DNA from 2 places in the Pseudomonas sp. LBUM1663 genome. Region 2 is predicted to be linked to the other one. Evidence: riboswitches for the same ligand, from Rfam matches in the RefSeq annotation. Region 2 holds a riboswitch; the other holds the start of a gene.

Region 1 (6,589 bases), 1.6 Mb from region 2:
GAGCGGCTATGCGAAGCCGACGCCGGCTGGACCGAAAGCCTGATTTATCTCTGGGGCAAGGACGGGGTAGGGCGCACGCACTTGTTGCAGGCAGCCTGCCTGCGCTTCGAACAACTGGGGGAGCCGGCGGTGTATCTGCCGCTGGCCGAGCTGCTGGATCGCGGCATCTCGATCCTCGACAACCTCGAACAATACGAACTGGTCTGCCTTGATGATTTGCAGGCGGTGGCCGGTCGGGCGGATTGGGAAGAGGCGCTGTTCCATCTGTTCAACCGTCTGCGCGACAGCGGTCGGCGTCTGCTGATTGCTGCATCAACCTCGCCACGGGAATTGCCGGTGAAACTGGCTGACCTGAAATCGCGCCTGACCCTGGCACTGATCTTCCAGATGCGTCCGCTTTCCGACGAAGACAAATTGCGCGCCTTGCAACTGCGCGCCTCCCGTCGCGGCCTGCACCTGACCGATGAAGTCGGGCATTTTATCTTGACTCGCGGTACCCGCAGTATGAGCGCGCTTTTCGAGCTGCTTGAACGTCTCGATCAGGCCTCCCTTCAAGCCCAGCGCAAGCTGACGATCCCCTTCCTCAAAGAAACTCTAGGCTGGTAAAACCTAAGCCTGGCGGGGGTTTTGACATGTTTCAGGCGCCAGAAAATCCGCTTTCCTACAGGGTTGCAGGCTGCGCGAGTGTCTAAATGGGGCTTAAGCGCTTAGATGTAATCGCGAAACCGGGAAGTCACATAAAGTTCGATTGAATTTGCAAATGAGGATGATAGCGGGCATAGTCTCGGCTTCTTTACAACTATCAGCCACGGTCGTGCCCATGCTAAAGCGCTTCGCACCCCTCGTGCCTCTCGCACTCGTCACCCTGTTGTTCGGTTGCGCTGCCCACTCCCCAGTGACTCAGCAAGAGCAACAACAGCAGGTCAAGAATTCAGTTACAGCGCAGTCTTCTTCCGTTCTTTTCCAGGAAGAGCTGGCCACCGATAAGGAACTGGCAGACTTCGCCGATGGCAAGTCGTACCAGCTTCCGGTTCTGGCCGACAGCATCCTCGAACGTGGCATGTCCCTGATCGGTACCCGTTACCGTTTCGGCGGTACCTCCGAGGCTGGCTTCGATTGCAGCGGTTTCATCGGTTATCTGTTTCGTGAAGAAGCCGGCATGAACCTGCCGCGCTCCACTCGCGAAATGATCAACGTAGACGCTCCGCTGGTCGCTCGCAGCGCGCTGAAGCCGGGTGATCTGCTGTTCTTCGCCACCAATGGTCGTCGCGGTCGTGTCAGTCACGCCGGGATTTACCTGGGTGACAATCAGTTCATCCACTCCAGCAGCCGCAAAAGCGGGGGTGTCCGGGTCGATAGCCTGGGCGACAGCTACTGGAGCAAGACCTTCATCGAAGCCAAGCGCGCTCTCGCGATGGCCCCGACCCCGACCCCGACCGTGGTCACTGCACGCAAATAAGGCTTAACCTGTCGCCACGTTGGTGGCGACAACTGCCTCTTCGCAACGAAGTAGGCGGACAGTTTGTAAGGCGAACTTAAAGTCTTACTTGAAGTTTGGCGTATAGCCGCTAGAATCCAGATCTATTATTGATGGCAAACCGCCTGCGTCCTGCGCAGGCGGTTTTCTTTTCTGTCTTCCCGGCAGAAAAAGCCGCAGCCAGATCAGGATGTTCTGCTTATGACAATGTCGGCCCGCCTCGCACTCATGTTCTTCGCAGCCCTGCTCAGCGCCTGTGCCAGTCGCACACCGCCGCCCGCGCCGGTGGTTCGCGCGCCCATTGTTTTCGGCAACCCGCAACCCTTTTCCCCAGAGGCTGAAGACGTGCTGTTCCGCGCGCTGGGCCTGGTGGGCACGCCGTATCGTTGGGGTGGCAACACGCCGGATTCGGGCTTCGATTGCAGCGGCCTCATCGGTTACGTCTACCGTGACGTCACCGGCATTTCCCTGCCGCGTACCACCCGCGAGATGATCAGCATGCAGGCGGCGAGCGTCGGCAAGGAAGGCTTGCAGACCGGTGACTTGATCTTCTTCGCCACCAATGGCGGCTCCCAGGTCAGCCATGCCGGTATCTACGTCGGCGAAGGCCGCTTCGTTCATGCGCCGGCCACTGGCGGCACGGTGAAGCTGGACAGCCTGTCCAAGGCTTACTGGCAGAAGGCTTATCTGAGCGCCAAGCGCGTTCTGCAGCCTGAACACTTGGCGCGCAACCCGTAGCGTCCTGTCCGAAGAGGTTGTCATGACCGCTCGCACCCTCAATCTCGATGATTCCCTGTACCAATACCTGCTCGACGTTTCCCTGAGGGAAACGCCGCTGCTCAAGCGCTTGCGCGACGAAACCCAGGCGCTGCCCATGGCGCGCTGGCAGGTGGCGCCGGAGCAGGGGCAGTTCCTCGCGTTACTGGTCAAACTCATTGGCGCCAAACGCTTGCTGGAAGTCGGCACGTTTACTGGTTACAGCGCTTTGTGCATGGCCGCTGCGTTGCCGGAGGGCGGTTCGCTGATCTGCTGTGATATCCCCGGCGACTACAACGCTATCGCACGCCGTTATTGGCAGGAAGCGGGGCTGGCCGAGCGAATTGACCTGCGTCTGGCACCTGCACTCGAGACGCTCGCCCTGTTGAATCAGCCGGAGGCGTTCGACCTGATCTTCATTGATGCCGACAAGTCCAACTATCCGCACTATCTGGAGCATGCCCTGAGTCTGCTGCGCGTCGGCGGGCTGGCGGTGTTCGATAACACGCTGTGGAGCGGGAGGGTGCTTGAGGAAAACGCTGAGAGCGCAGACACCCGAGCCATCCAGGCGCTCAATCACGCCTTGAAGGATGACGCGCGTGTGGATCTGTCGTTGTTGCCGTTGGGTGATGGGCTCACGCTCTGTCGCAAGCGCTGATCCTTGTAGGAGCGAGGCTTGCCCGCAAAGGCTGTAGGTCAGGCAACATCAATGTTGGATGTGCCGACGCCTTCGCGGGCAAGCCTCGCTCCTACAGGGCTGCTATTTAGTGGCCGACACCCGCCACACCTTGTTCCCCACATCATCGGCCACCAGCAAATCGCCCTGCTGATCAATCACCACGCCCACGGGCCGGCCCATGGCTTTCTCATCCTCGTTGAGGAACCCTGTCAGTACATCAACCGGCTGCCCGGTTGGCTTGCCTCCCGCGAACGGGACGAAAATCACTTTATAACCACTGTGCGGCTTGCGGTTCCATGAGCCGTGCTGGCCGATGAAGGCGCCTTCCTTGAATTGCGCGGGAAGTGTGTTGCCCTCGGCAAACGACAGGCCCAGCGATGCGGTATGCGGGCCGACCGCGTAGTCCGGTGCAATGGCCTTGGCCACCAGATCAGGGTTTTGCGGCTCGACGCGAATATCGACATGCTGGCCGTAGTAGCTGAAGGGCCAGCCGTAGAACCCGCCGTCCTTCACCGACGTGATGTAGTCCGGCACCAGGTCGCTGCCAATTTCGTCTCGCTCATTGACCGCCGTCCACAGGGCGCCGGTCTGAGGTTCCCAGGCCAAGCCGTTTGGATTACGAATCCCCGAAGCGAAGATCCGGTGATTGCCGGTGGCGCGATCCACTTCCCAGATCGCCGCGCGACCTTCTTCCTGATCCAGGCCGTTTTCGCCGACATTGCTGTTGGAGCCGACAGTGACGTACAGCTTGCTGCCGTCCTTGCTGGCGATAACGTTTTTGGTCCAGTGGTGATTCAACGTACCGCCCGGTAAATCGACTACCTTTATCGGCTGCGACTTGATCGCGGTGTCGCCATTTTCATAGTGAAAGCGCAGCAAGCGGTCGGTGTCGGCAACGTACAGGTCATTGCCGACCAGGGTCATGCCGAACGGCGAATTGAGGTTTTCCAGGAACACCGTGCGGGTTTCGGCGATGCCGTCGTGGTCCTTGTCCCGCAGCAACGTGATGCGATTCGGGCTGGGAACGGCGGCGCCGGCACGGCCCATGACTTTCTTCATGACCCAGCCTTTAACGCCTTTGCCGTCATCGGGTTTCGGTGGCGCGTTGGTTTCGGCTACCAGCACATCGCCGTTGGGCAGCACGTAGAGCCAGCGCGGGTGATCGAGCCCTTCGGCAAATGCCGCCACTTGAGTGCCCGCCGCAGCGGTGGGTTTCGCGCCATCCGGCCAGCCGATCGCCGGGGCGATGTTCACCGTCGGGATCAGGGTCTTGTTCGGTTCGGGCAGCTTGGGTGACGGGCCGGTGCCGTCGGAGACTTGCAGGCTGGAGGTTTCACCACAAGCGGCGAGCCCTCCGGCGAGCGCGATGACGAGAACGAGCTGGGGCTTGTGCATGCTGGACTTCCCTATGAGTGCATTGTCTTAATCATAGAGAAGCTTAAGCACGCGATGGTTCAACCAGTCAGCCGCGGGCTTCCTTGAGCAGCACGGCGATGCCGGGGTGATAGTTGCCCGCTTCGTTGCGCAACTTGCGGTAGGCGTATGGGAAATACCAGGCCACGGCGCAGCTGTGTTCCTTTTGCAGGTCGTCGACCATGTCCTGGAGTTCTTCCGGTGTCGCGCTCTGCTGTGCCTTTTGAGGCGCAACGAACAGGCAGCCGAGTCTCAGGTCGCTGGCGTAGCTGATGCGCTTGGCGTTGCTGGTGATGTCCTGCAGCGCTTGAGTCAGGTTCAGGCTATTGACCCGCGGCCAGCGTTGAGTAGTCTGAAGGTAGGCGCGTTGTTCGGGGGTGGCGATATACAGATCGGCGCGGCCGTTGCGTTCCCCTTCTTCGTTCTGTTTGCGCGTCGGTGTTTGTTGCAGTGTGACCATTTCCGCCATCCAGGCTGCTGCAGAGAGCAGGCCGAGGTTGGCTTTTTCGTCGTGCCAGTAAGGCGTGTCGTTATCGCCGCGCACCGTGTTGTAGCGGTCGATACAGTCAAACCAGCGTTCCAGCACCGGTCGCAGGAATTCCAGCTTCGGATTGCTGATAATCATGCCTTGCATGTTGCTCACCCTTGTAATTGTGTTGTTGGGTTTGTGGCGCTTTGATATCACTGCTGACAGTGTGGTGCAAGATTGGTGTCAGGTAATTGATCGGCGGCAGTATATCGCTCGCGCGCGCTTTGTCTTCAATTGACGCTCCACCCCCAACCCTCTAACCTTCGCGGCTTGTTTCAGGTGCTCTGTGGCGGTGGCCGACAGAGTGAAACAGGGAAGCCGGTGAGTGACTATCACCAAGCGACGAAACGTCACGATCCCGGCGCTGCCCCCGCAACGGTAAATGAGTAAAGACTGCGTCTTGAGCCACTGTGTCGACTGACATGGGAAGGCGCGCAGTCCGGCGCGAGCCGCTCATGAGCCCGGAGACCGGCCTGATTCATCCAACGGCATCACGGTGGGCGATGCCAGGCTTCTTGCCGTCTATTCTTGTGCCTGCCCGCCGTTATCCAGCCTCAACGGAGAGCTCCCCCATGACTGATTCCCCTGATCGTGACGAACGCCACCTGGCGCGCATGCAGCGCAAAAAAGCCGTCATCGACGAACGCATCGCCAACTCGCCGAATGAGTGCGGCCTGCTGCTGGTGCTGACTGGCAATGGCAAAGGTAAGAGCAGCTCGGCCTTTGGCATGCTCGCCCGGTCCATGGGCCACGGCATGCAATGCGGCGTGGTGCAGTTCATCAAGGGCCGTAACAGCACTGGCGAAGAGCTGTTCTTCCGGCGCTTTCCGGAGCAGGTGCGTTTTCATGTGATGGGCGAGGGCTTCACCTGGGAAACCCAGGACCGTCAGCGTGACATCGCCGCTGCCGAGGCCGCGTGGACGGTGTCCCAGGAGCTGTTGCGTGACCCGTCGATCGGTCTGGTGGTGCTGGATGAGTTGAACATCGCCCTCAAGCACGGCTACCTCGACCTCGATCAGGTACTCAGTGATTTGCAGGCGCGTCCGCCGATGCAACACGTGGTGGTCACCGGTCGCGGCGCCAAGCCGGAGATGATCGAGCTGGCCGACACGGTCACCGAAATGGGCGTGATCAAGCACGCGTTCCAGGCGGGGATCAAAGCGCAAAAAGGCGTCGAGTTGTGAGCTGCGCTTTATGAATAGCCATCGTCAATGCCCAGCGGTATTGATTGCCGCGCCGGCCTCCGGTCAGGGCAAGACCACCGTCACCGCCGCGCTGGCTCGTTTGCACCGCAATCAGGGGCGCAAAGTGCGCGTGTTCAAATGCGGCCCGGACTTTCTCGACCCGATGATTCTCGAGCGCGCCAGCGGTGCGCCGGTGTATCAATTGGACATGTGGATGGTCGGCGAGCAGGAAAGTCGTCGTCTGTTGTGGGAAGCGGCCGGGGAAGCCGACCTGATCCTCATCGAAGGCGTCATGGGCTTGTTCGACGGCACGCCGTCCAGCGCTGACCTGGCGCGGCACTTCGGTGTGCCGGTGCTCGGCGTGATCGATGGCACGGCGATGGCGCAGACCTTCGGTGCGCTGGCGTTGGGGCTGGCGAAGTATCAGCCGGACTTGCCGTTTGCCGGTGTATTGGCCAACCGCGTGGGCACGCTGCGTCATGCGCAATTGCTCGAAGGCAGCCTGACTGAAGGCTTGCGCTGGTACGGCGCCTTGTCGCGGGAAACCGGGA
Region 2 (6,589 bases):
ATGTGTTGGTGCTGTCGGTTGGCGGGTTTGTCGCACAGCGTTATGGGCTAAATCCTTACGTGATGTTCGCCGTTTGTGTGGTGGCCATCGGCGTGGCTTCCTGGGCAAGTTACGAATATGTAGAAAAATGCAGCTATCGGTGGCTTAAAGAGTGGATCGACGGCGAATCAGCGAATAACGCGGCTCCGGCTCTTTCCCGACAAAAATACTAGGACTTTGTACGGCGCGATGATTGGCGTAAACTGCGCCCAAGCCTGCGAGGAGTTTCCATGACCGCTATTACCATCACCGACGCCGCCCACGATTATCTGGCTGATCTGCTCTCCAAGCAGAACACCCCGGGTATTGGCATCCGCGTCTTTATCACCCAGCCTGGCACCCAGTACGCCGAAACCTGCATTGCGTACTGCAAGCCGGGCGAAGAAAAACCTGAAGACACCGCGTTGGGGCTCAAAAGCTTCACCGCATACATCGATTCGTTCAGCGAAGCTTTCCTGGATGACGCGGTCGTCGACTATGCCACGGACCGCATGGGCGGCCAGCTGACGATCAAGGCGCCCAACGCCAAAGTCCCAATGGTCAATGCTGACAGCCCGGTCAATGAGCGTATCAATTACTACCTGCAAACCGAGATCAATCCTGGGCTGGCCAGCCACGGCGGTCAGGTCAGCCTGATCGATGTGGTCGAAGACGGCATCGCCGTGCTGAAGTTCGGCGGCGGTTGCCAGGGCTGCGGCCAGGCAGACGTCACCCTTCGCGAAGGCATCGAGCGCACCTTGCTTGAGCGCATTCCCGAGCTCAAGGGTGTACGCGATGTGACGGACCATACGCAGAAAGAAAACGCCTACTACTGAGTAAGGTGTTCGCTGCGAAATGAAAAACGGCACCCGTGAGTGCCGTTTTTTTATGGGAAAATCACTGGCCCCATCGCGAGCAGGCTCGCGATGAGGCCCTATGGCCTGTAGAGATGCGCATGCCCCGCGCGATACAGCGACGACTCGCTGAACTGATCGCTCCCCAACACCCGACCCACCAAAATCAACGCCGTGCGCCGAAACCCTTTCGCCGCAACCTTCCCGGCTATGTCCGCAAGCGTTCCCACCACCCAATCCTGATCCGGCCAGCTCGCCCGGTGAATCACCGCGATCGGGCAGTCTGCGCCGTAATGCGGCAGCAGTTCGGCGATGATCTTTTCCAGATGCTGCACGCCCAAATGAATCGCCATGGTCGCCCCATGCTGCGCCAGGCTGCCCAGCTCTTCACCAGCCGGCATCGCGGTTTTGTCGGCATAGCGGGTCAGAATCACGCTCTGTGAAACGTCGGGCAGCGTCAGTTCAGCACCGAGAAGCGCCGCGCATGCCGCCGTCGCCGTAACACCTGGAACGATTTCAAATGCAATCCCGAGTTCGCGCAGGTAGCGAATCTGCTCGCCAATCGCCCCGTAAAGACTCGGATCACCTGAATGCACTCGCGCCACGTCCTGACCGTTAGCATGGGCGGTCTTGATCAGTTCAATGATCTGCTCCAGGTGCAATTCGGCGCTGTTGACCACCTGTTCGGCACAATGGCCTTCGAGCACGGCGGCGGGCACTAAAGAGCCGGCGTAAATGATCACCGGGCAACTGCGAATCAGCCGTTGGCCTTTGACGGTGATCAGTTCCGGGTCGCCGGGACCTGCGCCAATGAAGTAGACGGTCATCGTCCGTTCCTTTGAATAAAGAGTCTGTCAGAAAAGGGGCTTGGGCAAGGCTTCAGATGAAGATTGCTCATGATCGAAGGCGGGATTGTCGGGGATCTTACGCAACGCAGGCCAACGCCAGGGTGGCCTGAGCATATTTTTGTCGCGAAATCAGCAGTTTCGCCGGTGCCTGGGCCAGGTGTTCGGCCAGGGCCAGGGCGGCACTTTCCGCCACGCCGTAGCAGCCAGTGCGTTCGAACGCGATGTCCGAATGATGGCTGAGTTGCGGTTTATAACCTTCCAATTGCTCACGGCTGAAATACATCAGCGGCAACGCGAGTTGTTCGGCGAGTTCGATCAGGCCAGGCTCATTACGCTTCAAGTCGATGCTGGCCAGGGCCTTGATCTGGTGAAGTTCGATTTGATGAGCCTGCAATGCCTGATCGATCAACGCCCGCAGCGTGCTGGCGGGGCAGCCGCGCTGGCAGCCCAGGCCGACGACTAAAGTCGGCGCTGCGCGGGTATCAATCATGCGTGGTATTGGCCATCGCTTTTGCGGCGGAACAACCAGGCGCTGATCAGGCCCAAGGCCAGCCAGAACGCGACATTGGTCAGCTGCGACGCGATTTTGAACTGCGCTTCCAGCGCTTCCGGAGCCAGCATCGAGTGCACTTCCGGTTGCGGCGCGCCGATCACGTGCGGAACAGCGAGAATCGCTACGCCGAGAATCTTCATCAGCCAGTGGCGGCTGAACACGATCAACGCAATGCCGACGGCGGTGGAGGCGGCCGTACCGATCCACCAGAGTTGCCGTTGGGCCAGATCCGCCGCGGCAGTGCCCGGCAGTTCAGGCGGCAGGCCGAGGGTCGGCGCCAGCACGAACGTCGCGTAACCGGCCAGGCCCCAAAGCAAGCCCTGAGAGGTTTTGGTCGGTGCACGCAAGGTGTAGAGACCGGCGAGCATCAGGGCGAAACCGACGGCGACTACCAGGTTGCCGCCCGTGGTCGACAGCACGCGCTGCCAACCGTCTTCCGGTTCCCAGGCTTCAGCGTCGTGACTGTGAGCGGCGACACCGGCGGCGTGTTCGTGAACTTCAACAGCGGCCGGCCCGGATTTTTCGTAGGTTTCGGCCTGCAGAATCAGCGGCGAGACCCAGAAACTTTGCAGCAGGGTCAGCAGCAGGGCGGCCAGCAGTCCGGTGAAACCTGCGGTATGCGCAATTCGCTTGATCATGTCGGCAGGTCTCAATGGCACGGGAAGGCGGAGCTGTGACGGGTATCGTGCGCGGCATTGTGCACCGCTTCGATGTGCGAGAAACCGGCGAAATACACGAGGCACGCGCCAAGGATCGACGCGCACATGGCGGCGATCAGACGTTGGCTCAGGGTTGTGGCGGAGCTGGCGGAGTTGTGGTCGGTACTGCTGATGATCGACATGGCGCATCCCTCTGGTCTGTCAGCGGGTGAATAGAGCGCATGAAGACCCCTGCGAGTCGGGCGCGCAGAGGTTCAAACAGCGCCCGCCCACCGCGGGTTTGTTATTCAGTGACGTAAGGGTCACTTTGTGTTGCGGGCCGGTCTCCGGGCTCACGAGGGGCGCTGGCTTTCGCCTGAACCTGCAAGCATCACCTTCCCATGCCGAACTGCTGGCACAGTGGATCTGACGCTTCGCTCGCTTACCGTTGCGGGGGCAGCACCGGACTGACATGGCTTTGAGTAAAGCACATGATTCACCGGTTTCCCGTTTCACCCTGTGAAGGGCACCCGTAACAAGGCGTGTAGGAGAGCATGGGCGGGGGTTTGGCGTCAATTGGCATGGATTCTCAGTCGGTACCCAATACCTGTGGCGAGGGCGCTTGCTCCCGCTGGGGTGCGAAGCGGCCCCCGGCATTCCTTCAGGCGTACCTCTCAAGCAGGTATTGCGACGGCTTCGCCGCCGAACGGGAGCAAGCTCCCTCGCCACAATGGGGCGTGAGGTCTCACGAGACATTGACCCGCCTCCACACCATGCGTAGCCTTGCGCTTTCGAGGTTCTTCGGCATGTGCCGAAGCTAAGAAGGGAACGCGGTCAATGCCGCGGCTGCCCCCGCAACTGTGAACGGTGATGTTCGCTGCCACGCCACTGCAAACCCTGTCCGACAGGCTCGCGGGAAGGCGCAGCGAATGCCAGGCCAAAGCGCCCGGCACACCGTCAGCCAGGAGACCTGCCTCGAAACGAATTCTCACTACAACCGGGCGGGGTGATCCGGTGGCGAAATCTTCCGCGCAATCATCGTTGCGGTCGTCGTCCCGTATGCCCGCCACCTTGCCAAAGGGCATCCGATGAAAACACTGGCCAAACTCCCCGTCACCATCGTTACCGGTTTCCTCGGCTCGGGCAAAACCACCTTGCTGCGGCACATGCTCGACAACGCTCAGGGCCGCCGCATTGCGGTGATCGTCAACGAGTTCGGCGAGCTGGGCATCGACGGCGAAATCCTCAAGCAGTGTTCCATCGGTTGCACGGAAGAAGAAGCCAACGGCCGCGTCTACGAACTGGCCAACGGCTGCCTGTGCTGCACCGTCCAGGAAGAATTCTTCCCGGTGATGCGCGAACTCGTCGCCCGTCGCGGCGACCTCGACCACATCCTCATCGAAACTTCGGGTCTGGCCCTGCCAAAGCCGTTGGTTCAAGCCTTCCAGTGGCCGGAAATCCGCAGCGCCTGCACCGTTGACGCGGTCATCACCGTGGTCGACAGCCCGGCCGTGGCCGCCGGCACCTTCGCCGCATTCCCGGATCAAGTCGACGCCCAGCGCAAACTCGATCCGAACCTGGACCACGAATCGCCGCTGCACGAACTGTTCGCCGATCAACTGGCCAGCGCCGACCTGGTGATCCTCAACAAGGCCGACCTGATCAGCCCTGAAGACCTGGCTCGCGTGCGCCTGGAAGTCGCCGAAGAGCTGCCGCCAGCGGTCAAAGTCATCGAAGCCAGCAGCGGCCGCGTGCCACTGGACGTGCTGATCGGCCTCGGTGCCGGTTCCGAAGAACACATCGACAGCCGTCACAGCCACCACGATCACCATCATGAAGGTGAAGACGATCATGACCATGACGCCTTCGATTCGATCTCCATTGAGCTGCCGCAAGCCGACGAAAGCCTGCTGCTGGATGCGCTGACCCAACTGGTGGTCCAGCACGGCATCCTGCGGGTCAAAGGTTTCGCCGCGATTCCGAACAAACCGATGCGCCTGCTGATCCAGGGCGTGGGCACGCGTTTCGACAAGCATTTCGACCGTCAGTGGGGCGCCGATGAAGCGCGCACCACGCGTCTGGTGCTGATCGGCCAGGAGCTGGACGCCACGCTGCTTGAAGCGCAACTGCGCGCCGCGCTCAGCGTTTAAACCATGCACCTGCTCAGGACCCAGCCCGGCGGTTTCGTGTCGGATGACAACATCGCCGACCTTGGACAAACCCCCGCCGAGCTGGTGATCCTGTGCAGCGGCGACTCCAGTCTGGCGCTGCTCGCCGAAGCGGCGCAGCAGTTACCGGACGATTACCCGAGCGTGCGCCTGGCTAACCCGATGCAGGTGCAGAATCACGCGTCGGTCGACCTGTATGTCGACGAAGTGTTGCACCATGCCAAGGTCATTCTGATTTCGTTGCACGGCGGCATCGCCTATTGGCGTTACGGGGTCGAGCGTCTGGTGGAGCTGTCCCAGCGCGGTGTTCAGCTGATTCTGGTGCCCGGCGATGACCGCCCGGACCCGGAACTCAGCGACCTGAGCACCGTGGCCGCCGACGACCGCGACCGGCTCTGGCAGTTTTTGCGTCAGGGCGGCATGGCCAATGCCCTGGATTTTTTCCGCTGCCTGGCCAATCGCTGGCTGGATCGCGATTACGCTTGGGCCGAGCCGCAAACCCTGCCGCGCACGGCGATTTACCACCCGCAAAAGAGCCCCGCAGACCTTCACGATTGGCAAGCCGATTGGCAGGCCGGTCAACCGGTGGCGGCGGTGCTGTTCTATCGCTCGCATTTGCAGGCGGCGAACACCGCGTTCATCGATGTTTTCTGCCAGCGTTTGCAGGCGGCGGGTTTGAACCCGTTGCCGATTGCTGTGGCCAGTCTGAAAGAACCCGGCTGCCTGACGGTGGTCGAGGACCTGCTGGACGAAGTCGAGGCTGGGGTGATCCTCAACACCACAGGTTTCGCTCAATCCAGCCCCGAAGCGCCGCATCTGCGGCCGTTTCGACGCAACATTCCGGTGATCCAGGCGATCTGCGCCCAGGACAACGAGCCGGGCTGGCTTGCCAGTGAACAGGGCCTCGGCCCGCGTGATCTGGCGATGCACATCGCGCTGCCGGAACTGGACGGACGGATCATCAGCCGGCCGATCAGCTTCAAGGACCTGGCCTGGCGCAGCGAGCGCAGTCAGTCGGACGTGGTGTGCTATCGGGCGCAACCGGAGCGCATGGATTTCGTCGCCGAACTGGCACGGCGCTGGATCGACCTGGCGCGAGTGCCGAATAGCGAAAAACGCATCGCGCTAATCCTCGCCAACTACCCGACCCGCGATGGGCGCATTGGCAATGGCGTGGGCCTCGACACCCCGGCCGCCGCGCTGAACATCCTGCGGGCGCTGTACACAGAAGGTTATCCGTTGCCCGCCGAGTTGCCGGACAGCGGCACTGCGTTGATTCAACAGTTGCTCGGCGGTGTCAGCAACGACCTCGACACCATTGATCAGCGTCCCTGCGCGCAAAGTATGGCGATGGACGACTATCGGCAGATGTTCAACCGATTGCCCGAAGCCAATCAGCAAGCGGTGCTGGAGCGTTGGGGCACGCCCGAAAGCGATCCGATGTGCCGTGACGGACGTATGATGATCGCCGGGTTGCGCTTTGGCCTCACCTTCGTCGGGATTCAGCCAG

What was found. A riboswitch is a leader RNA that binds a small molecule or an ion and turns the genes downstream of it on or off. The one in region 2 is predicted to bind cobalamin.
Region 1: another riboswitch for cobalamin. It lies ahead of cobO (cob(I)yrinic acid a,c-diamide adenosyltransferase); the one in region 2 lies ahead of cobW (cobalamin biosynthesis protein CobW).

The regions. Positions count from the first base shown of each region.
Region 1 covers NZ_CP166792.1:1,890,268-1,896,856, forward strand. The annotation lists gene hda (DnaA regulatory inactivator Hda) at 1-606, shown strand, start outside; gene ACA075_RS08510 (C40 family peptidase) at 821-1,459, shown strand; gene ACA075_RS08515 (C40 family peptidase) at 1,679-2,215, shown strand; gene ACA075_RS08520 (O-methyltransferase) at 2,238-2,891, shown strand; gene ACA075_RS08525 (PQQ-dependent sugar dehydrogenase) at 2,994-4,307, opposite strand; gene ACA075_RS08530 (hypothetical protein) at 4,375-4,959, opposite strand; cobalamin riboswitch at 5,115-5,345, shown strand; gene cobO (cob(I)yrinic acid a,c-diamide adenosyltransferase) at 5,427-6,038, shown strand; gene ACA075_RS08540 (cobyrinic acid a,c-diamide synthase CobB) at 6,049-6,589, shown strand, end outside.
Region 2 covers NZ_CP166792.1:3,522,751-3,529,339, reverse strand. The annotation lists gene ACA075_RS16030 (acyltransferase family protein) at 1-212, shown strand, start outside; gene nfuA (Fe-S biogenesis protein NfuA) at 270-854, shown strand; gene cobM (precorrin-4 C(11)-methyltransferase) at 953-1,699, opposite strand; gene ACA075_RS16015 (cobalamin biosynthesis protein) at 1,797-2,210, opposite strand; gene ACA075_RS16010 (CbtA family protein) at 2,207-2,911, opposite strand; gene ACA075_RS16005 (CbtB domain-containing protein) at 2,923-3,114, opposite strand; cobalamin riboswitch at 3,233-3,460, opposite strand; cobalamin riboswitch at 3,689-3,903, shown strand; gene cobW (cobalamin biosynthesis protein CobW) at 4,000-5,061, shown strand; gene cobN (cobaltochelatase subunit CobN) at 5,065-6,589, shown strand, end outside.